DNA from 2 places in the Pseudoalteromonas sp. GCY genome. Region 1 is predicted to be linked to the other one. Evidence: riboswitches for the same ligand, from Rfam matches in the RefSeq annotation. Region 1 holds a riboswitch; the other holds the start of a gene.
What was found. Region 1 has a riboswitch for cobalamin ahead of JJQ94_RS21540 (TonB-dependent receptor domain-containing protein). Riboswitches for the same ligand answer to the same signal wherever they lie in the genome.

Region 1 (15,811 bases):
TCCAATATCACTATCGAATTTAATATCGATCGCGACATCGACGCTGCCGCAAATGATGTGCGAGAGCGCGTTTCTCGTGCGCTAGATAGACTACCAGAGCAAGTGAGGCCGCCTGAAGTATCGAAATCAAACAGCGACGAAAGCCCTATCGCTTGGTTTGTACTCAATAGCGAAACCATGGATACCTTGCAGCTTTCAGACTACGCCCAGCGCTTTATCGTTGACCGTCTGGCGGTTGTTGATGGCGTATCGAATGTACGTATTGGTGGTGAACGTCAATACGCCATGAAGATTTGGCTAGACCGAAAAGCGATGGCCGCTCGTGGGATCACTAGCAGTGATATTGAACAAGTGCTACGCAGAGAAAACGTAGAATTACCCGCTGGCGAAATAGAATCCGTTGACCGTGATTTTTCTGTTCGTATTGCCAGAAGCTATAAGACTCAAGAAGACTTTGACAACCTAGTGATTAAGCGGGGCGAACAAGGCTATTTGGTACGACTTGGTGAAGTCGCGCAGGTGGTACTTGAAGCCGCTGACGACGAAAGTACCTTCCGTGGTAATGGTAAAAATATGATTGGCCTTGGCGTTGTAAAGCAAGCCAAAGCCAATACGCTAGAAGTGGTCGACAACGCCCGTAAAGAGCTTGAAAAAATAAAACGCAACCTACCTCAAGGCACGACCATAGAAGACAGCTACGATTCTTCTATTTTTATCCGCGAGTCCATTGCTGAAGTATATAGCACACTTGCGATTGCTATGGCGTTGGTGGTACTCGTTATCTACATCTTCCTTGGCAATATCCGCGCTACGCTGATCCCTGCTGTTACCGTGCCGGTAGCCTTAGTTGCAACCTTTATGTTCTTGCTGGCCATGGGGTATTCTATCAACTTGCTGACGCTTCTTGCACTCGTGCTTGCCATCGGCCTTGTGGTCGATGACGCCATTGTAATGCTAGAAAATATCTACCGCCGCATCGAGCTTGGCGAACCCAAGTTACTGGCGGCATACCGTGGCGCGCGTGAAGTAGGCTTTGCTATCATTGCAACAACGCTGGTTTTGGTTTCCGTGTTTATTCCCTTGGTCTTTATGGATGGTCGTATTGGTGCTCTATTTACCGAGTTTGCCTTTGCAGTAAGTGCTGCGGTACTGTTCTCCAGTATTACCGCGTTGACGTTGTCTCCTGCCCTTTGCTCCAAAGTATTAAAGCCTAGCAATAAGGAAAACCGCTTTAGTCAATGGATGGACCGTCAATTTACTCGACTAGAACAAGGGTATCGCCGAGTTTTACAAGACAACTTATCGCGTAAATATAGCCTGATTGTGATGTTGGCGCTGGCGGGTTTTACCAGCTACAGCCTGTTTAAACAGATTCCGTCTGAACTGACACCAAAAGAAGACCGCGGTACTTTCTTCGTTATGATGAATGGCCCAGAAGGGGCAAGCTACGAAAACAACTCGCAAAATATGGCAAAAATTGAAGAGCGACTGCTTCCTTATGTAGACTCAGAGGAACTTAGCCGCGTGCTTATTCGGGTGCCTGGTTGGGGTGGTCAAGGCGGTGTTGCTATTATCGGCATGCCAGACTGGGATGAGCGAAAACGCTCTACTTGGGAAGTCATGGATGAGATCAGCGGTAAAATGCAAGATGTTACAGATATTCGCGCCTTTGCTATTATGCGCCGTGGTATTGGCGGCGGCGGTAACTCACGCCCCATTGAGTTTGTACTGCAAGGCAACGACTATGACGAGTTGGCCGCATGGCGCGATCGCATTCTAGAACGCGCACGTGAAAATAAAGGACTGGTTCGTCTTGATCACGATTACAAAGAAACCTTCCCACAGTTTTTGATAAGCATTGATAAAACCAAAGCTGCAGACTTAGGCGTGTCGGTAAGTGCCATCGGCCAAACGCTAGAAACCATGCTGGGACAACGTCGTGTTACCACCTTTATTGACCGCGGTGAAGAATACGATGTGATCTTAAAAGGCACCAAAGCTGACTTCTCTGCTCCAGATAATATTTCTGATATTTATGTGAAATCTCGTAGCGATGAGCTCGTGCCGTTAGACAGTTTGATCACCATAAAAGAAGAAGCCACAGCTTCTCGATTAAACCGCTACAACCGTATGCGCGCAATCACTATCACAGCAAACCTCGCAGGCGACTACACACTAGAACAAGCGCTCGACTTTTTAAATAAAGTAGCCGCCGAAGAAAATGATATCGACGGTGCCATCGACTACAAAGGCGAGTCACAGCTGTTTTATGAAGGCGCATCGGCGATGACCTATGTGTTTATTCTGGCGCTCACCGTTACTTTCTTGGTATTAGCCGCACAGTTTGAAAGCTTTGTCCATCCACTGGTTATCATGCTCACCGTACCGCTGGGTTTAGTTGGTGCGATGTATGGATTGTTTATCACCGACAGCACGCTAAACATTTATAGCCAAATTGGTATTGTCATGTTGATTGGCCTTAGTGCCAAAAACGGTATCTTAATCGTGGAATTTGCTAACCAATTGCGTGACAAAGGCATTGCCTTCGAACAAGCCATTGTTGATGCTGCAGCGCAGCGATTAAGACCTATTATCATGACCTCGCTAACAACCGTGATGAGCTCTATCCCGCTTGTGTTTGCAACAGGCCCCGGGTTCGAAAGCCGCATGGTGATCGGTGTCGTGATTTTTGCCGGTGTCAGTGTTGCCACCATTTTGACCTTGTTTGTTATCCCAACCGCCTATACTTTACTAGCTAAGAAGACGCAATCTCCAGAAGAGACAACAAAACGTCTTGAGGAGCAGTCGAAACAACATCCTGAGCAGGAGGTATAATGGCAAATTTACAAATCGCAACTTTTGGTGGTGGTTGCTTTTGGTGTATTGATGCGGCATTTCGCCGCGTCAATGGCGTTGAGTCAGTGCAATCAGGTTACGCAGGTGGCCACACAGATAATCCCACCTATCAAATGATATGTCGGGGAGACAGTGGCCATGCAGAGGTAGTCCAACTGCAATTTGATGCCGATATTGTCAGCTTTGATACTTTGCTTAATATGTTTTTTACCCTGCATGACCCAACACAGTTGAATCGCCAAGGCAACGACATTGGTACTCAGTACCGCAGTGTGGTGTTTTATCATGACCAGCAGCAACAGCAGCAAACTCAAGATTGTATTGCACAGCTTCAAAGCCAGTTGAGTGAAAAAATAGTGACTGAGGTTAGCCCAGCGCCTGAATTTTATCCTGCTGAGCAGTATCACCAAGATTATTACACTGAAAACCCAAATCAAGGCTATTGCAGTGTGATGATTGCCCCTAAAATTGCAAAGTTTGAAAGCCATTTTGCGACAAATTTAAAGCACTAAACTTGTTTGCCGAACGCAATAAATTGCGTTCGGCAAACAGCTTACGGCAACATAGGTATAGCAAATACATAAAAGCTAGTGCGGCCATCTTTAATTCGCAAATGCCCACGCATTACTTCCATTTCTAAATTCGCAGTATCACCAGGTCTTAAGGTATCTAAGCCTTTAAGCGGAATTACGCCTGAATTGATTAACTGGGCGTTGTGTTTAATGACCTGCGGAATATCTTCGCTCATATCCACCCCTAAGAATTCAAACACATCAATCACAATACGGCTAAATTCAGTATAAAGCTTGTCAAAAATCCCCGGAGTCAAGGTATCTATCAAATCGAGGATCCACGGCAGCTCTACTTTTGTCGTCACCACAGGCTTAAAGCTAGAAATTAAAGGATCTAACTCAAGCTGCTGGGTACGTACATTATACTTACCTTTGATGGTGACATTTTCGTTGTTAATATAGACATGGATATAAATATTCATCCCAAGCTGCTTCTTACGAAACTTAGCGTAAGACTTCAAATCGAAGCCATCGATCAACACCGGTACTTTATTTTGCGCATCGACTCTACCTGCGATTTTCATATGCATAGTGCCGTAGAGACTAGTCGTGTGGCTCACTTTATTTGAACTAGATTGCGCGGCAATATTGTTAACGATATCGGTCGTCAACTCTTTGTAGTTATGTTCCACATTCGAAAATTGCTGATGAATGATATCTGAAACCTGCGTATACATTTCCTTTGGACCTTGGCTAGATGTTGTCCTGCCAGTAGACCAACACTCTCCACCAGTATAAATCACAGGCACAGATATAGGCGTTAGGTGATCGTTGCCAGGGTGGCGATAGTACATCATGCTTCGGATCCGATTACAGGTTTGCGATGGCGCGTTAAACCAAGCGAAATCGCCCGTCATTGATTGTGTTGAAAATTGAGGTTCAAGCTGGTTTTCGGGTAGTGAGGCTTGCGCTGATGTGACAATCCCAAGCGTGAGTAACCCAAATAATAGTGACTTCATGTTCTTTTCCTTAAGGTAGTAATAATACAAATCAAATCTATTATCAACCACACGCAAGGCAGAACACCAGTTACAAATGTAATGCAACTAAATGATAAATAAGAAAAGTGATCCATTACTCATGATGGATCACTCTGGATATTGAAAAGCAGTTAACGCATTAGAAGCTGTAGCTCACACCAACGTAGGCTTGTCTACCCAGTGGCTTATAGCCCAGTAAAGAACCATCTTTTGCTTCGCCCGCTGTGGCATTGAAATAACGCTTATCGGTTAAGTTTTCAATTCGGCCATTTAACTTGAGTCCATCGAAAAACGTATAGTTAGCAGCTAAGTTAAACAGCGTATATGACGGTAAAGTCACTGTATATGCACCTTCAGCTCCCCATACTTTATCGTCGCGATTACCTCTATGGACTAAAGTCAGTGTTGCGTCGACATTTTCCCACTCTTTACTGACTGAATAAGTTAAGGTACGTCTCGCTCTGCGCTGTAATTGCTTGTCGGTATCAGCGTCTTTAGCACTCACATAGCTCGCATTTACCGTATGCTCGATACCAAAGTTGTCTTCAATTTCAATAGAAAGATCAGCACCTTCAAAGTCAGCGCGCTGAACATTGTAAGGAATGTATTTCCATTTATCATTTTGCTGATAAACGATTTTATCGGTAATACGGTTATCGTATACCGCAGCTTCCACACGGAAGTTCTCGCCGCTCCATGTAACAATAATTTCGTTATTAGTAGCTTCTTCCGGCTTAATATTTGGGTTAGGTAAATAGTAAGGACTATCAATCACAAACGCCTGTGATAAAGAAGGTGCTCTAAAGGCAGTACCATGATTCAACTTAACACTCAGGCCATCCATGAGTTGCTTGCCTACAGCAACCGTGTACGTGTTTGCACGACCATGAAAATCATAATCATCCGTTCTCAGTACAACCTCTGCCAGCCAATTTTCATCGTTGTAAAACCCACCGAGTGCTAAAGATACGTTATCACGCTCAGGCTCTGAAAAAGAGGCGGTAGAATCACCAACATCTTCATTTAGAAAGGTAAAGTTACCCGTGAAGATCAAAGCTTCAGTTAAACTATATTGCGACTGATATTCAAATTGGCTGCGTTTGGTGACATAAGCATTATCGTCAGTACTATTACCTATTTGAACATTTTGTTCCTTGCCTAAGCTGTATGACGCACTTTGGCTAAACTTATCAGTACGTCTTTTCCACGCCAGTTTATTGGTGTAGTTATGGAAACGGTAAGCATCACTACCAAAAGAGTCATACTCCCCCTCTCCTTCACTGTACTGTGAACGTAAGCTAAAAATACCACTTTCTTCATCACCATACTGCACATTTAAACCGGCATTACCGTTATAATATCCATCACGGTCATGGTTTTTTGTGATTGCAGCTTCAGGGTCTTTCTCAATCACATCATAGCCATCGGTATGAGTGTAACCCGCATTAGCTGCAATGCTAAACTTGTCTTTTTTGTAATTTACCGTTGCTTCGGTCTTGGAGTAATTGTTACTCCCAGTCGTAAGCGCGATGGTATTATTATTCCCTTCGCGACTAATAATATTAATCACGCCAGCAATGGCATCTGAGCCATAAATCGCAGCTTTGGCACCACGAATGATCTCAATTCTTTCGATGCTATTAAGTGGTAAATTAGTGAGCGAATTGTCACCGGAGTTTGCATCCGTCACTCGAACCCCATCGATTAACACTAGCGTATGCTTAGCGTCATTACCGCGTAGAAATAAACTCACGCTTTGACCGAAGCCACCGTTTCTAACCGCTTGAATACCAGCGACATTATCGAGTAGCGATACGACATCTTGAACATTGCTTTTTTCAATTTCAGCACGACCTATAACCGTAATGGCAGACAATGCGCTTTCTAGAGATTGTTCAAATTTATTGGCAGTAACAGTGATATGTTCAACATTTTGATCAGCAAATGCTGAAAAAGAGAGCGCCGTCGCTATCGCCGCGCTTAGAGCAGTTTTATTTAACATGGTTTCCCCTAACTTGTACCCACCGTACAAGAACACAAAGTGACTGTTTCAAGGCCGGTCTCCGGGCTCAGTAAACCTGCAGATTAGCAGTTCACTCTACCGTTGCGGGGGCAGCGCTGGCATAGAACCGATCCAAGCTAATCACGTGTAATAAACTGTCTTACTCAATTTATTATTGATTAACGCAATTAGATGTTCCCTTGTGTTCGCACCAGTTTCCCGATTATCTATACACTTAGCAACCACACTAGGTTGTGTACAGCACCTTGAAAATGCGAGGCTATTGTCTTGGGTTTCGGAATGATTGTCAATGGACGTCTAGAAATCCAAAAGTGCAATCTATGCACTTTTGGAATGAAGTAAAGCGTAATTAGTCGCGGAAGTTTTTGAATTGAAATGGCTGGCCAAGCTCGCCGGTACGAACCAGTTGCATCGTTTCTTGCAAATCGTCACGCTTTTTACCCGTTACACGCACCGTATCGCCTTGAATTGAAGCTTGAACTTTAACTTTTGAGTCTTTAATAAGCTTAACCAATTTTTTCGCCATCTCTTTGTCGATGCCTTGCTTTAACGCCACCTTACGCGATACGTATTTGCCAGAGCGCTCAATGTCTTTTAACTCGAAGCTTGCCACATCAAGGCCACGCTTTGCCGCTTTACCCACTAACATATCGAACAACTGCATAACTTGCTGTTCTGCTTCCGCTTTGAGGTTGATCATTTCACCGCTTAGCTCGATTGATGCATCTACGCCACGAAAATCAAAGCGCGTATCAAGCTCACGAACCGCGTTGTCTACGGTATTTTTTGCTTCTGTCATATCAATTTCAGATACAATATCAAATGAAGGCATGCTTCTCTCCTAAAGTCATTTTGGCTCGATTATAGCAGTTTATGCTTAATTTGAGTTACTTTAAGTTTTTAAACAGCGTATTAGGATGTTCACCCAATGGACAGTTTTCGATGGTATACTGCTCGCTTAGTCATACAGAAGTAGGATGTATTGTGACACGGCGCGTTTATAAAGCTCTTTTGATTATCTCTTTAATTATATGTACGGTGCTATTCGCAAAGGAAATTAGCTTGTCTCCAAAGCTGTTCCCAAATATCGATAAAGTGGCGCATTTTGGTGTATTTTTTGTGCTTGCGTTTATCTCTCACCATGCTTTTAAAGTGAAAGTATGGACACACATAGTGCTACTGTCCTTGTATGGTGCAGGAATTGAGTGGATGCAGCATTCATTACCGTACCGCCAAGCATCTACCGCTGATTTTTTAGCTGATTTAGCCGGTGCGGTCAGTTATTTTGTTCTATTTTATATTTGGGCAAGTTGGCGCAATAGAAAACATGGCTAACATACATATTTTAGGTGAAGGGGCGATAGGATTACTGCTCGCCCAGCACCTTAGTCAATCTCATCAAATTACGCTGATCACTCGAAATAAACGCGCGGCGACTTATCGCTATCAAACAGCAAGTATTCAACAAACCATCCCGTGCAGCACCAAAACACTTGCAGAACTCCCAGCCAGCAGTATAGATACGCTAATCATTCCCGTTAAAGCATATCAGGTAATCGAAGCACTCCGAGCGCTTCGCCCTGCACTTTCAAAAAATGGCACGCTAATCCTTAGTCATAATGGCATGGTGGATTGGTCTTGTGAGTTAGCAATGCTTGATAAAACACAATCCGCCTACTTCTTAAGTACATCCATCGCAGGCTATAAAGTCGCAGACACTGTGCATCATACAGGACAAGGTGCAACTTGGTTTGGGCCGTTAAATTCACTAGCCAACTGCCACTACCAGCGCGTATTCTCGCAACTGTTTAGCACATTTGAAAATGCCCAAACCACGTTTGACATCATGCCAACACTTTGGAAAAAGCTGGCGGTTAATATTGCCATTAACCCGTTAAGTGCATTGGAACAAGTCGTAAATGGTCAGCTAAGACAGCCCAAATACGCAGCCCAAATTCTTAATTTAATGAATGAAGTACAGCTTGTGGCCGCAAGTAAAGGCGTAACCTTAGCGCTTAGCGAGCTAGCCACGCTTGCTTACACCGTAATGGCACAAACCGCAAACAATCGCTCTTCGATGAATCAGGATATCGCGAATAACAGGCGCACAGAAATTGACGCCATGTGCGGATATATTTGCGAGCTAGCAGCAAAACAAAATATTGATGTGCCGTTTAATCAACAGTTATTTGATGAAGTGAATAAGCGCTGGCAGCTAGCGCGGCAATAGGCTTAACTTCTCGACGGGTAAACCGCCTCCCACAAAACTATTTACACTGTGAATTAGGAGGCACACTACGCAGATTGTTTTTGCAATACTTGCAAGCAGTTTAACTGCTAAAACCGTAGAAGGTTTCATAAGCAACTAATTCCCCTTTCATCACACCTGAGAAGCATAAGCCGATATGCAATGCGCCGGCGGGATGTCGGTTGCTTTCCTATCAGTTTTTTTGGTTTTAGGATTCAGTATGATGTCGGGGCGACGTTTTCTTGATTCGCTCGATTGCGTCGTTTCAAAAGAATGAACGAGGAGCGCATGGATGCGCTTTGATACTAACTGTGGAGGGCAGCTACAAAATACCTAGTAAATAAACGGGGATAAACAAGCAACCTATAACCTCCCCACAAAAAACGCACGTTGGGTAAATCCTAAAGTCTCACCCAACGCTTGTTAACACACCTTCTTTTAAGGACGGTACACCTTGACGTTAGCATAGCCATTTTCATGCAGAATAAGTGCTTGTAACTGGCTCATTACGCCTTTCGAACAGTACAAGTAGTATTCTTTATCCTGTGGTAAGTCGCCAAACTTAGTGGCTAATCTAAAGAAAGGTAAGTGGATCACTTGTGCACCATCTAGCTCTAGAGGGTTTGCATCTTCCTCTTCTGGAGAACGAATATCTAGTACCACCGCGTTGTCAGGTAATTCACTTACCGATTCCGCTTCTTTCACTTCTTCTTTTGCTTCAGCTTCAATGTCACGAATATCTTTTACCGTCGCGTTAGCCACAACTGTATTCAATACATCAAAGTCAAACTTTTCTTCTTCGGCTAATATCTTGTGAAGCTGTGCTTTTACCGTTGGTTTTTGAGAGATCACACCACAATATTCAGGCATTGCTTCTGCCATTTCATTGGTGCCAATCGCTCTGGCAATACGAATAATCTCTTCTTTATCGTGTTGAATAAGCGGGCGTAATATCAGCATCTCTGTAACACGGTCAATCACGTTAAGGTTAGCCAAGGTTTGGCTCGATACCTGGCCAATACTTTCACCAGTTACCAGCGCTGGGATCCCCAAACGCTCTGCGACCACAGCACCTGCACGCATCATCATGCGTTTTAGTACCACGCCCATTTGCCCGCTTTCGATATTCTCAAGAATTTCAGCGACAACTGGCTCAAAGTCAATCGTAATAAATTTAACTTTGTGGGTAGAGCTAAATTGTTTCCACAAGTAGTGGCTCACTTGCTTAACGCCAATTTCGTGGGCTGCACCACCTAAGTTAAAGAACAAAAAGTGCGTACGCGCGCCTTTTCGCATCATTTGATAAGTCGCAACACCGGAGTCGAATCCGCCAGAAACCAAAGACAGCACGTCTTCTTGCGTTGGTAGTGGGAAGCCACCTAGACCAAAGTGCTGGTGACGAACGATGTAGGCTTTATTGTCTTTGACTTCGATTTTAACCGTCACATCAGGTTTTTTCAGTCTTACACTGGCACCCTCTACATTTTGGTTTAAACCGCCACCAACATAACGCTCCACGTCGCTTGAAGTAAACTCATGCTTACCTTGGCGCTTTACACGCACGCAAAACGTTTTGCCTTTGATCAATGGCTCAACCAAAGCAATCGTTTGTTGGTAGATATCATCAAGCGTATCGAACTGTGTTTCTTGCACCTCAATAAACTGCACAATACCTGGCGTGCGTTTAAGGTGGTCGATTAGACCAAGGCGGGTTTTCTCGTCACTTAGCTCGCTCGTCACTGAGATATTGTCCCAGTTATTTTTAACTTTTACGTTTTCGTCAACGCGAACCAACAGCATTTTGATGTTCTTCTCTAATACTTTGGTAAAACGCTTACGGACGGATTTGCTCTTAATAGCAATTTCGGGATGTAATTTGACGATAAATTTAAGCATAAAAGTCACTCTACTACAGATCGATTATCGGTTGCGATGACGCGCTGATTTGACCTAAGTGGACTTTATCGTGGCGCACACTGACCGAGGACAGTTCGGGCGCGCGAGTATATCAAACTAAGAGCCGATTAGGAAATAAACAGACCTTTTCCTGTTGTGCTCTACAAAGCCTTTTGCCCGTACTCACTAAGGCAAAAGGCCCGCTTAATTATTTAAGGCTAAGCAATACTCGGTAAGCTCGCCTCTGCTAGTGCTTGATAATGCTGCTGAAGTTGTGCCACTTTCGGTGCACTCATGGGCGTCGCGTAAGGTTTAAAAATCATCAGTACTTTAACAATGCCATTGTATATATCTTGTTGCTCAAGGACGCCTGTCATTCTTCTGGCTTTAACATAGGGAGTCCAGAAACTAACAGTCATTTTCAACATATGCGCGAGCTCTTTAGCATCGTCATCATCTATGGCGATCACGCCCGTATCTCTTAGGCCTATTACCACAGCTTTTACTTGCTCGAGTAAGCGTGACTGAAAAGCAATATAGTTTTTTTTCAATTCATCATCACGAGCCAAGATGTCTGTCAGGTTGTCGTAGAAAAAGTGATAACGCCACATCAGGTCGAACAAGGAGTCTAAATATTGAGTTAGCTGCTCAAGTGGCTCGTTGTGCTGCTCCAGTGGCTTAAAGTGCGTATTTAAATGTTCGCTGTAAAGCGCGAATATTTGCCGAATGATGTCTTCTTTATTTTTAAAATGATAGTACAAATTGCCAGGGCTAATCCCCAAACTGGACGCTATATGGTTTGTCGTAATCGCGCGCTCTCCATGCAAATTAAATAACGCGATGCTGGTACGTATTATTTTTTCCTTGGTATTCATTACGATTCTCTATCTTTGTTGATAACGTGGTCGCGCTATTGCTAGGGTTACTAGGCTATTTCGCGCTCCATGTGAAAAAATAGCACTAATTTTACCTCTAGATAAGCTTAGATCCGACAAAGCTGACCAGTGTTTTTTCAAAAAAACCTTGTTACCATACAAAAAAATTCAACATAGTTACGCTTATGAAAGTCATCGCCCTCTACCCTGGCACATTTGATCCCCTCACTAATGGACATGAAGACTTAATCAAACGTGCAGCAAAAATGTTTGATACCGTGATCTTGGCAATTGCCCATAACCCAAATAAACAGCCTTGTTTCTCACTAGAGCAACGTGTTGCTTTGGCTGAAGAAATTTTAAAGTCACATAAAAATGTAAAGGTGATTGGGTTTTCAGGATTACTCGTTGATTTAGCAAAAGAGCAAAAAGCCAACGTGCTGATCCGCGGCATTCGCGCAGTGTCTGACTTTGACTATGAGTTCCAGCTGGCTAATATGAATCGCCGTTTACATCCTGATTTGGAAAGCGTATTTTTAACGCCATCTGAAAAGAATTCATTTATCTCGTCAACTTTAGTAAAAGAAGTTGCACTTCATAAAGGCAATGTCAGTGAATTTGTTCACCCGCTGGTTGCCAAAGCTTTAGAGGAAAAACTACACGGATGAAAAAGTGCCTATTATCCCTAGCCGTATTGGTTGGAACATATGCGCACGCTTCACCTTGGATAGAGGTGTCGCAAAGTGAGCTTAAACACAGCATAGATTTACTGGTTGCAGAAGGCGTGATAAATCGCCCGGTTAATCAATATCCTCTGCTGTGGAGCGGCATTGTTAATGACCTTGCTGCTATTGATGACGGAAATCTCTCTGAAACCGCAAGCTTTGCATTGGCACATTTACGCCATGCACTAAAACAAGCAAAAAGAGAAAGATACAGTAGTATAAAAGCACATTTTAACGGTGCTGAAGAGCGCTCAACAGGCTTTGGCGAACGTCAAAATGAACGTTCTGGCTTGCGTACTTATGGCATTATTACCGGCGGTGCTGTTAGCGCTAAAATTGCGGTTAACTACGCAGATGAAGGCCAAGATGGAAAATACGTTAATCACCACGGCAGCCACCTCGCAGTGCTGTTTGGTAATTGGTCTCTCAGCGCTGAGCGACTAAGCTACTGGTGGGGACCGAGCAACGAAAATGCGCTGATGCTTTCAAACAACGCAGCCCCCATGAAGGCGGTTCGTTTAAGTCGTGCCAATAACAACTACATTGGACCGAGCTTTCTCTCTTTCGTTGGTCCTTGGCAAGTGACGGCCATTATGGCAAAACAACGCCCAAGTATAGCCAGTAAAAAGGATGGCGATTTTTGGGGGTTTAGAGCGGCAGCTTTTCCAATTCAGGGGTTAGAGCTTGGCTTTAGTACAACATCCAGCGACTTTGTTTATCAACAACAAAACCTTGAAAGCGAAAAGCAAACGCAACGCCTCACCAGCGTTGACTTCAAATATTCCACTAGGCTAGCTAATCAACCGCTCGCTTTATACGGTGAGTTTGCAGGCAATAACGACAGTGGTGCGTTACCAAGCAATCCAATGTACACCCTAGGTATTGAAAGTTATTGGGGTGGTAAAGACTATCGTCTCAAAAGCTTTATTGAATACTCAGATACAAGTATTGATTGTAAAGACGAGCTAAAGCTCGCGCTTTGCCCAAGAGACAATACAGTAGATTCAGCGAACTATCGTGAACGCGACCTTTGGCTTGGAGCAAGCTCGGGATTGGACGCTAAAAACCTCACTTTCGCGTTAGATTACTTCAGCACAGATGGCATTGGTGCTTATGCCAAGCTAAAACGAGTTGAATTTGACACATTAGACGTTGAGCGAAACCAGGTCGAGCTCGGTTACCAACAAGGTGTGTTTGGCGCGCTTGCTAAAATTGGTGTAAAGGCATGGCAAGATAAGTCTCAGGAAGAAGACGAAAGCCACGCAGCACTTACATTGAGCGTGGAATATCAGTTTTAACGAGCGGCCATCGCCGCTCTTTTCATTAAGTAAGAGTTGCTAAACCTCAAAAGCCATCGCTATGCGTTTCCTCAAGTCAAATTGGTTCACACATCAACTATCAATTGTTATTGGCACGCTCAACTTTAAAACCCGCTTTTCGCAACAGCTTTATTAGACTGAGCCAATCTTTATCAATGATCAGGCTTATCACAATCATAGAATCGCAAATAAGTACCGCAGCAGAATATACACTCCAGAACCACCACTCTTCACGAGTTTCAAATATCGCTAAATCTATGTAAAGCCCTAAATAAAGCAGAGAATTTATCGTTAAGAATAAAAACACATAATGTAACGCATTACACCAAGGTCCTTTGAGTTTGTAGTTTATGCCTATCAATAGCGCAATCGTCAGTAAGTCATAAAAAAACCACATCAGATACAAGGTGTAATCCGCTTGGACTAAATCTAGATATACATTACTAATCAAATAGGACAAGGCAACCACACCACTGGTCACGACGAGAGATAAATTGCTTTTTATTTTTAATACATAGAAGAGGAGATTGAGAAGGAAGCCGGTCACCAGACCGACCACCACTATCGAGTCAAAAAATATACCAATTTTTGTAAGATCAAAATACATAGATGACTTGATCGGAACTCGCTAGTTTGAATTTACTAGTTGATTTGCGGGTCTTTAATAAGAATGCCACCGCCACCTCGAGCACCTGATACTTTACCTAATACAGACTCAGTTAGAATTACCTTATCAGAAAGCGACTTTGTTTGACCAGTTGTTTTAGCTTGATTTTTTCTCGCTAGGATTGTTTTTATCATGAAATTTCCCTCAATATTTACAAATTAGTCTTAACTCTAAAAGTGAGTCATCTAAAAATTATCGGAGTTTACTAAGCACAGGGTATGCCAATATTTATTAAGATAAATTCAATCGGTTGATTTACATACAAAAAGAGCGCTTGTTAGCACTCTTTTTGATTTTATAAAAGCTGGATGTTAAGCCACGAATTTACACGGAATACTTAAGCTAGATGTTTGTTTTATAATGAAATCCATCGCAATTTCATCACAGTTATCTTTGCGCAAACACAACTCGCAGTCTTTCATTACTTTTTCAGGCAAGCTATCTTTGGTACAGTTGTTAAAACCTTGTTTCATAAAGAAGCCCGGCACTCTAGTTAGCACAATTATACGATTGAGTGCCAATTTTTTGGCTTTCACTAGCAAATGCTCGACTAAAAGTTGCCCTTGTCCCTTTATTTCGCTTTCGGGGTTTACGCCCAAAGAGCGGATTTCAGCAAGCCCAGTGTCGTAAATATACAAAGATGCACACCCGGTCACTTTGCCATCGACCTCTGTCACCGCAAACTCATTGATACTATGGATCATGTCACTTTTCGCTCGCGGTAGGTTCTCACCTACTTTAGCCCAGTATTGAATCAATCCTGCAATCGCTTCAACATCATCTAAATTGGCATCACGTACTAGGATTTTTTGCTTTTTTTTTGCCGTTTTAATGGCACTGGTTACTTGTGGCAATGAGGTGCCGCCTAATGCTTTACGAGCGGCAATACAAGCGTCAATTTCGAGTACAGGGTAGACATCCTCTGCAATTACTGCGCTGACTTGCTGGAATTCTTCTAAGCTCAGATCCTCGAGGTTTTGCCCCTTACTAATTGCCAACTGCACTAATTCACCGACGACGTGGTGACCTTCCCTAAACGGGATCCCCTTAGCAACGAGATAATCAGCAAGCTCTGTCGCATTGGCGTGACCACCTTTTGCCGCCGCTAACGTTTTATCACCATTAACCTTAATTCCTTTAACACATGCTTCAGCCATATGAATACACGCAAGCCAAGTTGGCATGGCATCAAATAGGCCTTCTTTGTCTTCCTGCATGTCTTTGTTGTAGGCCAAAGGCAAAGCTTTAAGCGTCATCATCATGCCGCTAAAGGCGCCAAAAACTCGGCCTGTTTTGCCACGGATCAACTCTAAGGCGTCAGGATTCTTTTTCTGTGGCATCAAGGATGAGCCGGACGTCACGCTATCGGCCAAATCAATAAAGCCAGATTCACCAGAATTGTAAAAGATCAAATCTTCAGCAAAACGAGATAAATGCATCATGGAAATAGACGCGCAACTGAGTAGCTCAACCACAAAGTCACGATCAGAGACCGCATCTAAACTATTACGAGAAGCTTCTCTAAAGCCAAGGTTAACGGCCAACACTTCACGGTCGATAGGATAAGCAGTCCCCGCAAGTGCACCTGAGCCAAGCGGACACACGTTTAACCTTTCAAGCGCATTATTTAAGCGCGACTCATCACGTTCA
Region 2 (15,811 bases), 440 kb from region 1:
GCGCCTTAAACTTTCGATTGCAAAGCGCCGCATAATGCGGCGTTTTTGTTATCGCTCTCAATACAAACCTTTCTGAACACCTCCTAGATATCACCCGAATTGACCTTCATCAAACTGTCACTTGGTTTTAACCCAAAAGACACAATTGTGTTTTATTTTTATCCCGTCTGTGGTATATCAATATCACTTGAAGTGAAAATTGATGCCGCTACTTTCTGGTTTTGGTACAAAAAGCAAGCAACACGGGGTTGTTTGTAGCGTACTTTAGCTATCAGACTTTTATCGGTTCCTCATGTCGAGGTTTGCCAAATAGTATGAAGAAATCAACGGTGTCATTGCAGTTGTAGTGCTAACAACAGCCAAAGCAAATGCCACTTTAGGTTGTTTTTATCAATAGGAGATTTTCATGGATACCCTAGACGAGTTATTAGAATTATTAGAAAGTCCGGATATTAGGAAAAAAACTTCATCTAAGGGCAAAAAAAGAAAATGGCGTGAAATTGAAGCGCTAAAAGATAAACAGCGACTACGCAAAGAACTACAGGAATTGGATATTTTCGCAGACAGTGTTGATTTAGACGAATTTGATTTTAACTAAAAAGAGCGCCCTATACGGCGCTCTTTTTGGTTTTTATCTGCTATAGCTCGGCCAATCGCCAGTCAATTGGCTGTTTGCCCATTTGGGTGAGCAGCTGATTGGTTTTACTGAAATGGCCACTACCAAAAAAGCCGCGATGTGCTGAGAGCGGCGAAGGGTGTGGTGCGTGTAAAACATGGTGACGGTTTGTGTCTATGCTCTTACCCTTTTTCTGGGCGTGTGAGCCCCAAAGTAAGAAAATAACACCTTCGCTGTGGGCATTCAGCCTTTCAATCACTACATCTGTAAAGCGCTCCCAGCCCAAATGCTTATGTGAATGGGCTTGGCCTTGCTCTACTGTCAACACCGTATTTAACAGCAGTACGCCCTGTTTAGCCCAGTCAATTAGGTAGCCATGATTAGGTATGCGAAAGCCGTCAATATCCTGCACCAACTCTTTATACATATTATTTAACGACGGCGGTGGCTTAATCCCTGGCAACACAGAGAAACATAGGCCATGGGCTTGATTAGGTCCATGGTAGGGGTCTTGCCCTAAAATCACCACTTTAACCTGATCGAAAGGCGTGACTTTGAACGCTTCAAATACTTGTTCATGGGGCGGAAACACATTTATACCTTGAGCGCGACGCTCTGCCACGTAATCCATGGTTTGTTTAAAGTAATCTTGTTGTTTTTCCTGACCTAACACGTCACTCCACGTTGTCATGCTTCACCTTTTTTCATCATATTATAATGGCTTCGAGAAACGTCGAGTTTACCACATAAATCCGATATTCCCTCGAGCATACGATAGCTATAACGATGGAGCAGATCGGCATCTACCGAAATAGTTTGTTGGTACTTTACTGCTGGGATCGAAGGCCATTGCTGCCATGCAATTGATTTAACTTCTTGTTTAGTCTTTTCTTCAGGGATCACAATCACTTGTGGTGATTTCAACAGAACATTCTCAATGCTAATTTGCGGATAGTCCGTGGTGGCGTCGGCAAAAACATTTTTCACATTACACACAGTAAATACTTGCTGTAACCAACTTTCGCCTCCCACGGTCATCAGCGGTGATGGCCACAATTGATAAAATACAGCTAAGCTAGCGCTTTGTTTATACTGGGCTTTTAGTTCATCTAAACGTTTAGCAAATAAATCAGCCTGTTGCTGAGCTTGGGCTCCAAGGCCGGTAATTTTACCTAGGCGTAGCAACTCCTCGGGTAGTTTATCTAGATATTTCGCTTCACTATAAATCACGTCAACACCAAAGCTTTCGAGCTTTTCAAGCATAGGAACGTGACTTGCATTTTTCCACGCGATTATCAGATCAGGCTTAAGTGCCAAAATTTTCTCAACCGAAATGCCTTGATAGTCACCAACTTGAGGCAGTTGCTTGGCTGATTCTGGATAATCTGCATAGGCGACCGTGCCTACAATCCGCTTCCCAGCTCCTATTGCATAAAGATTTTCGACAATATGAGGCGCAAGCGCGATGATCCGCTCTGCGGGCTTAGCACTAATGCTAAAGGTAAAACCTAAAACAATAAATAAGGCGAATTTTAGCATCAGTAGTCAAACCCTTTTTGCGCCTTAATGCCGGCCTCAAAGGCATGCTTCACATTACGCACTTCACTCACGGTATCTGCAAGCTCGGTCAGACGTCGATGTGCACCGCGCCCAGTTACAATCACTGACTGCATGGTAGGACGGTTTTCTAGCGCCGTTATGACTTCGTCCAAATCTAGATAGTCATAGCTCAACATATACGTAATTTCGTCGAGCAATACCAAGTCGATGCTTTCATCTTGTAGCCATACTTTTGCTTGCTGCCACGTCGCCTGCGCAGCAGCAGTATCGGTTTCACGGTTTTGCGTTTCCCATGTAAAGCCCGTTTTCATGACCGCAAATGGTACGCCGACTTTTTCGAGCAAATTGCGTTCACCACAATCCCAGGTTCCTTTAATAAACTGTACAACCGCAGCGTTCATACCATGACCGACACAACGCGCAACGGTGCCAAAACCAGATGTTGACTTACCTTTACCGTTACCCGTGATCACTTGCAAAATACCCTGCTCTTGCTGCGCCGCGGCAATTTTTTCATCGACTTGTTGTTTTACTTTTTGCTGTCGTTGCTGATGCTTATCTTGTTGTTTGCTCATGTTATTCCTCAATTATTTTCATCAATTTTTGCCAATCTAAATGTGCTTCACAGCTGTCGGCAAGACGCGTAATTTGCTGCTCTCTGTGCTTCGCTAAATCAATCGCGGCTGTTCCCGCTTGCTTACTACCGGCCCAAGACAAGATAGCCTGTGTCGCGGTGACCGTATCAAATAAACCATGTAAATAGGTAGCTGCAATTTGATTATCTCGAGAGATAAAACCATCTTTCACACTGTTATTTGGATGTGTGCTAAATCGCAAGAATGGCACCTCTAGTGCCGCTCCAGAAGAGATCCCAGCATGAATTTCGTAACCACAAATTTCAGCACCTTGCTCATCCAATTGGCAAATGCCAGATACTTGCGTCAGTACTTTTTGCTCTGAAAGTGTGGTCTCAAAGTCAGCCAGACCAAGCCCAGCGACTTCACCGAGAGTTGATTCCACCGCATTTGGATCTCTGATGAACTTACCTAACATTTGCAAACCGCCACACACACCTAGTACCTTACCACCGTACCTCAGGTGCCGTTTGATTTCTTCCGCCCAACCCTGTTTGCGTAAGAAAGTTAAATCGCTCAACACATTTTTGCTGCCGGGCAGAATGATTAAATCACAAGGACCGATAGATTCTTGATAGCGCACATAACGCAAATCCACTTCAGGGTTTAAGCGCAAGGTGTCAAAGTCGGTGTGATTACTAATATGAGGAAATAGTAAAACCCTGACGCTTAACGATCCCCGTTCACAGATATTGTCCACCGTCACCGCATCTTCTGCATCGAGCGCTAGGCCATGCAAATAGGGCAATACCCCAAGTACAGGCTTACCCGTTTTTTGCTCGAGCCAGTCAAGTCCTGATTGCAATAACGCAATATCACCACGGAAGCGATTGATCACAAATCCTTTAACCAAGCTTTGTTCATAGTCACTTAATAGCGCAAGTGTGCCAACCAAGTGTGCGAACACCCCGCCTTTGTCGATATCAGCGATAATGATCACGGGGCATGCAACTTCACAGGCAAACCCCATATTGGCAATGTCATTTTCACGCAGATTGATCTCAGCAGGGCTCCCCGCCCCTTCCACTATGCACAGCTCAAATTGTTCGCTGAGGCGTTGATGTGAGGAAAGTACGGCCTCCATCGCTACCTTTTTGTAATCATGATAAGCGGCTGCTTCCATATTGCTAATGGCTTTCCCGTGAATGATCACTTGTGCGCCGGTGTCGGAGTTTGGTTTAAGTAAAATAGGATTAAAGTCTGTGGAAAGTGGGACTTTTGCGGCCTCGGCTTGGAGTGCTTGTGCCCGACCAATTTCACCGCCGCAAGGCGTGACGGCACTATTTAGTGCCATATTTTGCGGCTTAAAAGGCGCAACGGATAAACCTCTACGTTGCAGCACCCGGCAAAGTCCCGCAACCAGTGTACTTTTACCGGCATCCGACGTGGTGCCCTGCACCATTAAGGTTTTCATACGTCTTTACCTTTTAAACATTGTGGCAAGCCTGCAATAACAAAATCGACTCTGTCGGCCAATTTGGCAATGTCTTGATGGAGCCAACCAGACTCATCAACAAACTCACGGCTTAATTCGCCCAGCGGCACTATCCCATGCCCGACTTCGTTACTCACCAAAATAACAGTGGCGGCACAGCTTTCTAGTGCCGCCAGCAAATGTTCTTTTTTGTCTATGGTCGCGGCCTTACCCATTTCGCATAAACCAAAACTCAGCCATAAGGTCAAACAGTCGATAAGTAACAGCGCATCTTCGCGTGCAGTAGCAATAAGCTTATCAATATGCCACGGCTCTTCCACTAGCTGCCAGCGGCTATCGCGCTGCATTTGGTGAGCAAATACTCGGCTTTTCATTTCTTCATCTTGAGCCTTTGCAGTTGCAACATAGTAAAGTTCGTTCACCGCACCTTGCTCTAACATTAGAATAGCGCGCTGCTCTGCCAAGCGACTCTTGCCTGAGCGAGCACCGCCCAGTATTAACTGTATTTGTGCCATTAAAGTTGACCCACAATAAAAAGCAAAATAACAAGCTCAGCGAGTTGCTGCGCGGCCCCTAAACAGTCTCCGGTGTAACCACCGAGCTGAGCGTTAAACCATTTAATGCACACACGTCTTAGCACAAATAAGCAAGTGCACAGCATCAGCAAGTCGAACAGTGACAGCGCAAGCCATGGCCAACAGAAAATTAAAATCGCGATGGTAGTAAGCGTAAGACGAGTCGCCGCAGCTTTCGATAGATATTTAGCTACAGGTTTGACTTTGCTCAGCTTATCAGCCTGTACATAGTTAAGTGCACCGATTAAAGACACCGCAAAGGCACGGCTTAGGCTATGGGCTAAAATAAGTGCAGCGAGTGTCACTGCAAAGTCATTAAAGAGCATGGTCAATAGCGCGAACTTGGCCAATAGCAGCAATATCAGCGCACAACTGCCGTATGTACCAAGGCGGCTATCTTTCATGATCTCAAGCTTTTGTTCACGGCTCCAGCCACCGCCAAAGCCATCAAAAACATCGGCCAGACCATCTTCGTGAAAAGCGCCGGTAAGTAAAATACCCGCAGTCAGTGCGACAACGGCACCAAACATTGGCGATACATAACCACTGGCAACATAGCCAAACATGGCCGAGAAGCCACCAACAAATAAACCAACTAAAGAAAAGTAACCACTCACTTCGTTGAGTTCATACGATGAAGGGGCAGGATCTAGACGAATTGGCACTCGCGTTAAAAACACCACGGCAAGCTTAAATAGTCGCCACTCTTGCTGCCACTGCATTATGCGTCTACCACTTGCGTAACGTGGGCATCGGCAAAGCTTGCCATTTCGCAAAAAAAGCCTAGCGCAGCTTGTAATAATGGTAGCGCTAGAGCGGCTCCCGTTCCTTCACCCAAGCGCATATCTAAATGTAGTAATGGCTCAGCGTTTAACTGCTCCAGCATTAATTGATGACCTTGCTCCATAGAGCCGTGAGCAAACACCATATATTGCTTACTATGTGGTGCTATTCTACTTGCCAACATAGCCGCTGCGGTGGAGATGAAGCCATCTACTATTATCACTTTTTGTGCCCGTGCAACCGCCAGCATGGCACCAACCATTTGCACAATCTCAAAGCCACCAAGGCGCTGCAAAACTTGTTCTGGCGTCGCTAGCTTATCTTGATGATATTCTAGAGCCTGTTTGATAAGTGACCGTTTTTTGCAAAGCGTTTCATCGTCAATGCCTGTACCGCGCCCCACACATAATTCCACACTCGCACCACTGAGCGCTGCCAAAATTGCAGCTGCGGAACTGGTATTGCCTATCCCCATTTCACCAAAAGCAATCACGTTGCTACCCGCTTCAATAGCGGACATCACAACTTGCTCTCCATATTCAAGTCCTTGCTTGAGCTGCATTTCGCTCATCGCGGGTTGTTTATGAAAAGCATGAGTAATATCGCCAAGTCGCTGTGAGCGCAAATTCGGCGCAGGCTCACATGGCACTAATGTGCCACAGTCTACTACGGTTAACTGCCAACCAAGTTGCCGACAAAAGACGTTGATCGCTGCACCGCCCTGCACAAAGTTTGCAACCATTTGCCCAGTCACTTCGCTTGGCGCAATAGAAACCCCTTGGCTTGCAATACCATGGTCGCCCGCAAAAACAAACATTTCAGGGCGTGTTATTGCTAAGTGCTCTATGTTTAATTGCGTCTGCCCTTGTGAAAGGATCTGTACTAACTGCGCAGCCAAGGCTTCAAGCTTACCAAGCGCACCTAGTGGTTTGGTTTTTAAGTCAATGCGCTGTTGAATAAGCCTGTTTAAGCGAGTATCTAACGGTTTAACCATGGGTAACTCCGACGCCTCCAGAGCGGCGATTTTTGAAAATAAGCAATGCCAAGAAGAACACGCTGCCAATGGCGGCGGTGATCACGCCCACGGGAAGTTCCTGATTATCGATAAGAGTGCGCGACAATACATCCACCCATAGCATTAAAAGCGAACCGCAAAGCGCGGTGGCCACAAGCCCAATGACCTTTGCTTGCGAGATAAAAAAGCGCACGATATGCGGGATCATCAAGCCTACAAATCCGACTCCACCGCACGCAGCCACAAGTACTGCGGTGAGTAAGGAGCTCAATAACAACATACCTATTCGCACTCGTCCTACATTCACGCCAAGCGTGGTGGCACTCTCATCTCCGAGCAGCAAGGCGTTGAGTGGCCGACGCATCACTAAAAGCGTGATAAAACTCAGCAACACGACTAAACATGGAAGCCATAGCCATTGCCAGTTCGCCCTTGCAAACGAGCCTAGATTCCAAAACAAGATTGCACTGATGGCTTGAGGGTCACTCCAATAAAGCAACAAACTGGTAAAGGCACTGAACAGGAAAGAAAGTGCGACACCCGCCAAGAGCATAGTTTCCACCTGCTGCAGTGCATTGCGTTTTGCCACAAATAAAAGCAGCAAGATAGACAGCAAACTTCCGACAAATGCAGCGCCAGACATCATTAAACTGGACTGTGCACCAAACAGCGCGATAAGTACCACCACACCGAATGAAGCACCTGAAGAAATACCAAATAAATAAGGATCAGCTAGAGGGTTACGCGTCACGGTTTGCAAAATAAGACCCGCTATCGCCAGTCCTGCTCCTGCGCTCATCGCCAGTAACGTCCGTGGCAGACGAAGCTCAACTACCACCCGTTGTTGAAGTACGTTGGGATCGAAATTAATAATCGCTTGTATAACCGTATGCCAAGATAAATCAATCGCACCTATCTTAAGAGCCATCAGCATGCTAAAACAGCACAAGGCCAATAGCAGTATCGAGATCAACGCGATTCGCTTTGCGGCAATCATAACTGATACCCGTAATGAAAGCGTATATGCGGGATCTCACCGTTATTTGGCGGATGACGGACAGTAGAAACCTCTGCACATACTCCAAAAACTTGGCTTAATAGGGTTTCGTTAATGACTTCAAGTGGCGACCCATCTGCAACAAGCTCACCGTTATTTAATACTAATAAGCGGTCGCACAAGGCGCTAGCCAAATTTAAGTCGTGAAAAGACGCAATGATAGTAACGCCAAGTTGTTTGGCCAGCTCCATAATTTGGATTTGATACTTAATGTCCAAATGGCTGGTGGGCTCATCCATAATCAATACTTGAGGTGCTTGCACCATGGCACGTGCGATCATTGCCCTTTGCTTCTCTCCACCAGACAACGAGCTAAAACATTGCTCCAACTTATGGCTCAACCCAACCTGCTCAATGGCATGTAAGATTGCCTGTTTTTCAGCAGCCGTCGTTGTCGCGAGCAGTGATTTGTTCGGTGTTAGCCCCATCAATACCATATCAAATAATGGCAGAGTGAACTCAGCGGGGATCTCTTGTAGCACCACAGCAACATTTCTCGCGTAGGCCTTACGTCCATAACTGGTTAGCGGCTTACCGTTGAAAAATAGCGTCCCAGAACTTGGCGCTGTGTATTGATATAAAGTGCGCAGCAAAGTCGACTTTCCAGCTCCATTCGGTCCGAGTAAGCCAATAAACTCACCCGAATTAATAGCAAAGCTGAGTGCCTTTAAGATGGCCTTACCACCAAGCTGCACGCTAAGTTTATCGACTTGAAACTGTGGAGTGACTGCCATAGCACCTCTGATTGGGCACGGCAAAGTAGTAGCTTATAGACAAGCGACAACTTTGACTTAAGTCTGCCCGCTTAAGTATATGGATAGGCCTTGGTATCTGACTTATGCAAGAGACAAGGCTCAAGCACTTACAGTTGCGGGGACAGTCGAGGACTCACACCTCATTCCCAATATCTGCCTATCACGAAATTTGCAATATTATGAAGTCTAGACGTCTAAAATACAACTTTTGGCCAAGCAGTTTGGCTGCTGTCGTAAAAAACCTCAACTTTTACTATACCCGCATAGGGAATATCTATCTTCGATTGGTATGCGGTAAGTTCGGGCGATAGGTCAAGAATAAGTGCTACAAGCGCTTTTATTACTCCTGCATGGGCTACGACGGCGATACACTCTTCGCTTGGCGACGCCAAAATGCTGTGCCACCACGTGGCGACCCGCTGATGAAAATCATACATAGACTCACCCTCAGGAGGCGTGTGCAGCCAAGGGTTTTGCCAAAAATCGCCAATACTTGGAGATTGGGTCTCTCGCCAAAGCGTATCATAAGCTTGTCCATCCCATAATCCAAAATCAAATTCGGCGAGATTTGGCTCCACCTCAACGGGGAGTTGATACTGCTTTGCAAAGGCTTTAGCTGTATTCAGACAGCGCTTCCTTGGAGAGCTAATAATACGCCGCAGGCCACTTAGACTCGTTAACGATTGCAGCAATTGTTGAGCGCCTATGGTACTGAGTTCGGGATCTGTCACTCCAAGTAAATGGCCTGATAGGGTCGTTTCACCATGACGAACAAAATATAGCTGCCGCTGCATTTTTACTTAACCTGAGGTTTGTTACCCAAAAAGCAAAAACGCAAGCTAAGCTTGCGTTTTCAATTAATATCATTCTACGGTTACAGGATCTGGTTTTCTTTCCACATCTCTTCTTTTGCTAACCGCTTTTTGCGTTTGTCGCATGGATCGTCGCAATCACAAATTTTGTCAATGCCCATTGAGCCCAAACCACCACAACTACTTGCCATGGATTTCTTTTGTACGATAACGCCTACAGCCATCGCAACAGCGATAAGCATAAGTAAACCGAAAGTAAGGAGGAATAAAGACATTATCTAGCCCCTTTTATTGCTACATTGAATTGAGTGACGACGCGCAAATTATACGCTTTCATGGCGTCACTCACAATTAAATTATGGGGTGTTGTGCAGCTTAATTCAAGTACGGCTGAAATGCTTCACTCGCGTAACTCTTGATCCCTTCAGGACTTTTATACATCAAATACACGGGGAGTTGATGCTCAGTGGCATACGCCTTTGCACGTTCCGTGCCCATCACAGTCAATGCTGTCGCTAGGCCATCAGCCGTCATCGCAGATGGATGTAGTACCGTTACCGACACCAGCTCATGTTTAACTGGGCGACCCGTTGTTGGGTCAATAAGGTGTGTAAAGGTTTCACCGTCCATTTCATAAAAAATACGGTAGTCTCCTGAAGTTGCAATACCGTTTTTGCCCGGCTCTATCACCCGGTGAATTTGGCGTTGACCAACAGGCGCATCGGGTTTCTCGATAGCAATACGCCACTCACCATCCGGCTTCTTGCCAGAAACGCGTAGCTCGCCGCCGATTTCAACCATATAGTCATGAATATCATGGCCTTCGATCACCTCTGCGACCTTATCTATGCCATAACCTTTAGCGGTTGCAGAGAATGATAATTCAAGCCCCGCAACTGTTTTAATAAGGCCACTGTCATTTAAAATAAGCTTATCGACACCTATGCGAGTGCGCATATCGTCTAACTCAGCCTGTGATGGGCGCATTGTTGGTCTTTTGTCAGGACCAAACCCCCACAAATCGATAAGCGGTCCCATCGTAACATCAAGCGTTTTGGTCGACTTTCCAAGGCGGATAGATTCTGCAACTACCAAGCGAAAGTCTTCACTGATAGGCATGACGGTATTCGCTGCTAAATGGTTAAACTGGTTAATCTCAGAGTCTGGGATATAGGTGGACATAGATTGGTTAACAACCTTTAATGCTTGCTCAACCTCATCGTGCAGCTGCGCTTGTGAGAGCTGCTTTTCACCTGGGAATACTTTAATGTTGTAAGTCGTGCCCATAGTTTTACCAGACAGCACGATTTCCTTAGCTTCAGGTTTTGCGTCTTGGCACCCTGTTAAAAAAACGAATAAAAGCGAAATGATAAAAAATCTAGATAAAAAAGCGTAACTTGCTTGCATCAGAATTCCCTGAGTTTAGTACAAACGGGTATAAAAAAGCCCTCGAGCAAAGCATTTTGCTGGAGGGCTTATATTCTAACTTAAGTTCATTGTTAGACCGAAACCTAATTAACCACCGAAGTCATCAAGTAGGATGTTTTCGTCTTCAACACCTAAGTCTTTAAGCATGTTAATAACTGCCGCGTTCATCATTGGAGGACCACACATGTAGAACTCACAATCTTCTGGCGCTTCATGGTCTTTAAGGTAGTTTTCAAAAAGTACGTTATGAATGAAGCCAGTGTAACCTTCCCAGTTATCCTCTGGTTGAGGATCTGAAAGGGCAACATGCCATTGGAAGTTATCATTTTCTTCAGCTAGGCCGTCAAAGTCTTCCACGTAGAACATTTCACGCTTAGAACGTGCACCGTACCAGAAAGACATCTTACGCTTAGAGTTAAGACGCTTAAGCTGATCGAAGATGTGTGAACGCATTGGCGCCATACCAGCACCACCACCAACAAATACCATTTCTGCATCTGTGTCTTTCGCGAAGAATTCACCGAATGGACCAGAAATAGTAACCTTATCACCTTCTTTAAGTGACCAGATGTACGATGACATCTTACCACAAGGTAATGTTAGGTTATTTGGCGGCGGAGTTGCGATACGTACGTTTAGCATGATGATGCCAAACTCTTCTGGGTAGTTAGCCATTGAGTAAGCACGGATCGTTTCGTCGTCAACTTTAGACTCTAGCTTAAAGAAACCAAAACGTTCCCAGTCAGCACGATATTCTTCAGGAATATCATAGTCTGCATATTTAACATGGTGAGCTGGTGCTTCAATCTGAATGTAACCACCGGCACGGAAAGGTACAACTTCACCTTCAGGGATGCCTAGTTTTAGTTCCTTGATGAAAGTTGCTTTGTTATCGTTAGAGATAACAGTACATTCCCACTTCTTAACACCGAAGATTGATTCTTCAACTTCGATTTCCATGTCGTTTTTAACGTTAACCTGACACGCTAGACGACAGCCTTCACGTGCTTCACCTTTAGAGATGTGGTCAAGTTCGGTTGGTAGAATATCACCACCACCCTCTTTAATATGTACGCGACACTGACCACATGAGCCACCGCCACCACATGCAGACGATACGAAAATACCCGCGTTTGCAAGTGCACCTAATAGCTTACCGCCAGCAGGAGTCTTGATCGCTTTTTCAGGATCGCCGTTAATATCAATTGTAACGTCACCGCTTGCTACAAGCTTCGATTTCGCTGCAATGATGATAAGCACTAGCATCACAACGATAGCGATGAACATGCTTACGCCTAATACAATAGTTTCCATCGTATAGTTTCCTCGCTACCTTACAGTGAAATACCAGAGAATGACATGAAGCCAAAGCCCATTAGACCTACAGTAACAAAGGTAATACCTAAGCCACGTAAACCATCAGGAACGTCTGCATACTTCATCTTCTCACGAATACCTGCTAACAATACGATAGCAAGTGCCCAGCCCACACCTGAACCTAGACCATAAACTACAGATTCACCGAAGTTTAAGTTACGCTCAACCATGAATGATACCGCACCGAAAATCGCACAGTTAACTGTGATTAGCGGTAGGAAGATACCAAGTGCGTTGTATAGTGCAGGGAAGAACTTGTCCAATGTCATTTCTAGAATTTGAACTAGCGCTGCGATTACACCGATAAACGTCAAGAAGCGTAGGAAGCTAAGATCTACTTCTGCAAAACCTAACCACTCTAATGCACCAGGCGCTAGCACTGCGTGATAAACCAAGTTGTTTACTGGTACAGAGATACCAAGTACTACAACTACCGCAATACCTAGACCTAGCGACGTTGTTACTTTCTTAGATACCGCCAAGAAAGTACACATACCTAAGAAGAAAGATAAAGCTAAGTTTTCAATGAAAACCGCTTTAACGAATAAACTAATATACTGTTCCATCTCTCTCCCCTTATGCCTTCGCTTCTACTTGCTCTTTCTTCCAAGTACGAAGTACCCAAATGAAAGAACCAACAATAAAGAACGAGCTGAATGGCATAACTAGTAGACCCATAGGCTGATACCAACCACCTTCAGAAATAAGTGGAAGGATTTCAACACCAAACAATGTACCTGCACCGAATAGTTCACGGATAAAGCCAACTGTTAGAAGTACAACAGAGTAACCTAAGCCGTTACCAATACCGTCAAGGAATGACATTGTTGGTGGCGACTTCATTGCATATGCTTCTGCACGACCCATTACGATACAGTTAGTAATTATAAGGCCGATGAACGTTGATAGTTCTTTTGCTGTTGAGTAAACAACGGCTTGAAGCACTTGGTCTACAACGATTACTAAAGATGCAATAATCGTCATTTGGACAATGATACGCACACTTGAAGGAATGTGATTACGGATCATTGAGATAAATAAACTTGAAAACGCAGTAACCAATGTCAACGCGATTGACATGATAAGTGCATTTTTAAGACTTGATGTTACCGCCAGTGCAGAACAGATACCCAACACTTGTAGTGCAATCGGGTTGTTCGCAAAAACAGGACCAAACAAGACTTCCTTCATTTCTTTTGCATTAGCCATTAGTTCAATGCTCCTTTACGTACTTTCGCAAGGAATGGACCAAACGCTTTGTCGCTTGTCCAGAAATCAACTGTGTGATCAACACCGTTAGAAGTAAGTGTTGCACCAGATAGACCGTCTACCTTGTGTTCGTTACCGCCAGCACTACCTTTAACTACGTCGATAGGAAGCTCTTTACCATCCCAAAGTGCAGTCCACTTAGGATTTTGGATTTCACCACCAAGACCTGGAGTTTCGCTGTGCTTATAAAAGTTGATTGACTTAATCGTCTCACCATCAGCTTCTAGTGCAAGGAAGCCATACATCACACCCCAAAGGCCGTAACCTTGAATTGGTAGAATGATAGTAGACACTTTACCTTGGTCATCTTTTGCGAAATAAACTGGAGAGTTATTCGTGATACGTTGAATACCCGCTTTGTCTTCTGCTTTTGAAAGTTTGTAACTACGTTTGGCATCAAACTTAGTCGCTTCAAAGTCAAAAGATTCCGCTTTAACGTCTTCTACAAACTCACCTGTTTTAAGACTAACAACACGTGATTCGATATTTTGGTTAAAAACTTCAGACACGTTTTTAACTTTATCGTAGCCAGCAACGGCTAAAATGTTACGTTGAATATCTTCGTTTTTGTTTGCTTGCTGCATAGGGCGAAGCTGAACCGAAGCAAAAGATACTACGATTGCACACACTAAACATAAGCCAACAACTACGCCGAGCGTTTTGCCCATTGATTCATTCTTAGTTGACACGTGCCAATCTCCTCTTCACATTAGACTGCACTACGAAGTGGTCGAATAGTGGAGCAAAAAGGTTAGCGAATAGGATTGCCAACATCATGCCCTCTGGATATGCCGGGTTAACAACACGGATAAGCACAACCATTACACCGATTAACGCACCGTATAACCACTTACCTTTGTCTGTGAAAGACGCAGATACAGGGTCTGTTGCCATAAAGAACATACCAAATGCGAAACCACCAAGTACTAAGTGCCAATGCCAAGGCATTGCAAACGCAGCATTAGTTTCAGAACCGATTGCATTTAGAACAAATGACATCACAACCATACCGATGAATGTGCCCAGTACAATGCGCCATGATGCAATACGAACATAAATGAGGAACAAACCACCCAATAAAATAGCTAAGGTCGACGTTTCACCAACAGAACCTTGGATAAAGCCATAAAACGCATTAAACCAAAGGTCCATATTGCTGTAATCTAAAGCGCCTGCGCTAGCTTGACCTAGATAAGTTGCACCAGAGAATGAGTCAACAGCAGTCCACACTGTGTCACCAGAAATATCAGCTGGATATGCGAAGAATAAGAACGCACGGCCTGCAAGAGCTGGGTTTAAGAAGTTACGACCTGTACCACCGAAGATCTCTTTCGCAACAACTACACCAAACGTAATACCTAAAGCGGCTTGCCATAACGGAATTGTTGCAGGCAGGATAAGCGCAAATAGAACCGAGGTTACAAAGAAACCTTCGTTTACTTCGTGCTTACGAACTGACGCGAATAACACTTCCCAGAAGCCACCAACCGCAAACACAGTTGCATAAATAGGCAAGAAGAAGCACGCACCGTAGAACGTTTTGGCGCCCCAACCTGCATCAGCGGTTAATTCTCCGCCAAGCGCTTGGAAAATAGCTACCTGCCAAGTATTAGCAAGCTCAAAACCGTTACCTAGTGCAAGCGCAGCTTGGTGACCGATGTTGAACATACCAAAGAACATTGCAGGGAACGTCGCCATCCACACTAAAATCATAATACGTTTTAGGTCGATGTTATCGCGAACGTGCGTTGCACCTTTGTTTACATAACCAGGAGTATAGAAGATAGTTGCTACGGCTTCGTAAAGCGCGTACCACTTCTCGTGTTTACCACCAGGCTCAAAGTGAGGTTCAATGTCTTCTAAAAATTTCTTTAAGGCCATTTTTAACCTTCCTTCTCGATAGTAGTCAGGCAATCGCGTAGGATTGAACCGTACTCATATTTGCCCGGACATACGTAAGTACATAGTGCTAAATCTTCTTCATCTAGCTCTAGTGCACCCAACGAAATCGCAGAATCTAGATCACGTGAAATAAGATCACGTAATAATAGCGTTGGCAAAATATCGAGTGGCATAACACGCTCATAGTTACCAATTGGTACCATCGCACGCTTAGAACCACCAGTAGACGTTGTCATCTTGAACAAACGGCTAGGTGCTAAGTGTGAAATGAATGTACGTGTTACTGAGAATTTGTCACTACCCGGAGCGATCCAGCCAAATAGCTCTTTCTCGCGACCTTCAAGTAAAACTGATACTTGAGTATGGTAACGACCAAGGTAAGCGTGAGGGCCAGTTGCTGTTTTACCAGCTAACACAGAGCCAGAAATGACTCGGTTATCACCGTCTTCAAGCTCGCCTGCAACTAAATCTGTTAGCGACGCACCGACATGAGTTTTTACTAAGCGAGGGTTCTTAACTCGAGGACCTGCTAGAGCAATAACTCTATCTGAGTAGATTTCACCTGTCAGGAACAACTTACCAAACGCGATGA

Region 2: it holds a riboswitch for cobalamin, as region 1 does, so the genes downstream of both, JJQ94_RS19520 (ABC transporter ATP-binding protein) here and JJQ94_RS21540 (TonB-dependent receptor domain-containing protein) in region 1, are expected to answer to the same signal.

Annotation. Positions count from the first base shown of each region.
Region 1 is NZ_CP068023.1:3,590,996-3,606,806, forward strand. Features, by position in the region: gene JJQ94_RS21525 (efflux RND transporter permease subunit) at 1-2,835, shown strand, start outside; gene msrA (peptide-methionine (S)-S-oxide reductase MsrA) at 2,835-3,368, shown strand; gene JJQ94_RS21535 (hypothetical protein) at 3,410-4,387, opposite strand; gene JJQ94_RS21540 (TonB-dependent receptor domain-containing protein) at 4,548-6,410, opposite strand; cobalamin riboswitch at 6,446-6,694, opposite strand; gene JJQ94_RS21545 (YajQ family cyclic di-GMP-binding protein) at 6,781-7,263, opposite strand; gene JJQ94_RS21550 (VanZ family protein) at 7,494-7,766, shown strand; gene JJQ94_RS21555 (ketopantoate reductase family protein) at 7,759-8,661, shown strand; gene thiI (tRNA uracil 4-sulfurtransferase ThiI) at 9,118-10,575, opposite strand; gene JJQ94_RS21565 (TetR/AcrR family transcriptional regulator) at 10,794-11,450, opposite strand; gene coaD (pantetheine-phosphate adenylyltransferase) at 11,636-12,118, shown strand; gene JJQ94_RS21575 (capsule assembly Wzi family protein) at 12,115-13,473, shown strand; gene JJQ94_RS21580 (hypothetical protein) at 13,574-14,101, opposite strand; gene JJQ94_RS21585 (hypothetical protein) at 14,137-14,295, opposite strand; gene argH (argininosuccinate lyase) at 14,473-15,811, opposite strand, start outside.
Region 2 is NZ_CP068023.1:3,147,030-3,162,840, forward strand. Features, by position in the region: gene JJQ94_RS19475 (DUF3545 family protein) at 407-598, shown strand; gene ung (uracil-DNA glycosylase) at 639-1,307, opposite strand; gene JJQ94_RS19485 (cobalamin-binding protein) at 1,304-2,155, opposite strand; gene cobO (cob(I)yrinic acid a,c-diamide adenosyltransferase) at 2,155-2,751, opposite strand; gene JJQ94_RS19495 (cobyric acid synthase) at 2,753-4,225, opposite strand; gene cobU (bifunctional adenosylcobinamide kinase/adenosylcobinamide-phosphate guanylyltransferase) at 4,222-4,761, opposite strand; gene JJQ94_RS19505 (adenosylcobinamide-GDP ribazoletransferase) at 4,761-5,543, opposite strand; gene cobT (nicotinate-nucleotide--dimethylbenzimidazole phosphoribosyltransferase) at 5,543-6,598, opposite strand; gene JJQ94_RS19515 (FecCD family ABC transporter permease) at 6,591-7,616, opposite strand; gene JJQ94_RS19520 (ABC transporter ATP-binding protein) at 7,613-8,410, opposite strand; cobalamin riboswitch at 8,480-8,607, opposite strand; gene JJQ94_RS19525 (histidine phosphatase family protein) at 8,626-9,225, opposite strand; gene nqrM ((Na+)-NQR maturation NqrM) at 9,306-9,518, opposite strand; gene JJQ94_RS19535 (FAD:protein FMN transferase) at 9,619-10,650, opposite strand; gene nqrF (NADH:ubiquinone reductase (Na(+)-transporting) subunit F) at 10,759-11,985, opposite strand; gene nqrE (NADH:ubiquinone reductase (Na(+)-transporting) subunit E) at 12,006-12,614, opposite strand; gene JJQ94_RS19550 (NADH:ubiquinone reductase (Na(+)-transporting) subunit D) at 12,625-13,257, opposite strand; gene JJQ94_RS19555 (Na(+)-translocating NADH-quinone reductase subunit C) at 13,257-14,006, opposite strand; gene JJQ94_RS19560 (NADH:ubiquinone reductase (Na(+)-transporting) subunit B) at 13,996-15,198, opposite strand; gene JJQ94_RS19565 (Na(+)-translocating NADH-quinone reductase subunit A) at 15,201-15,811, opposite strand, start outside.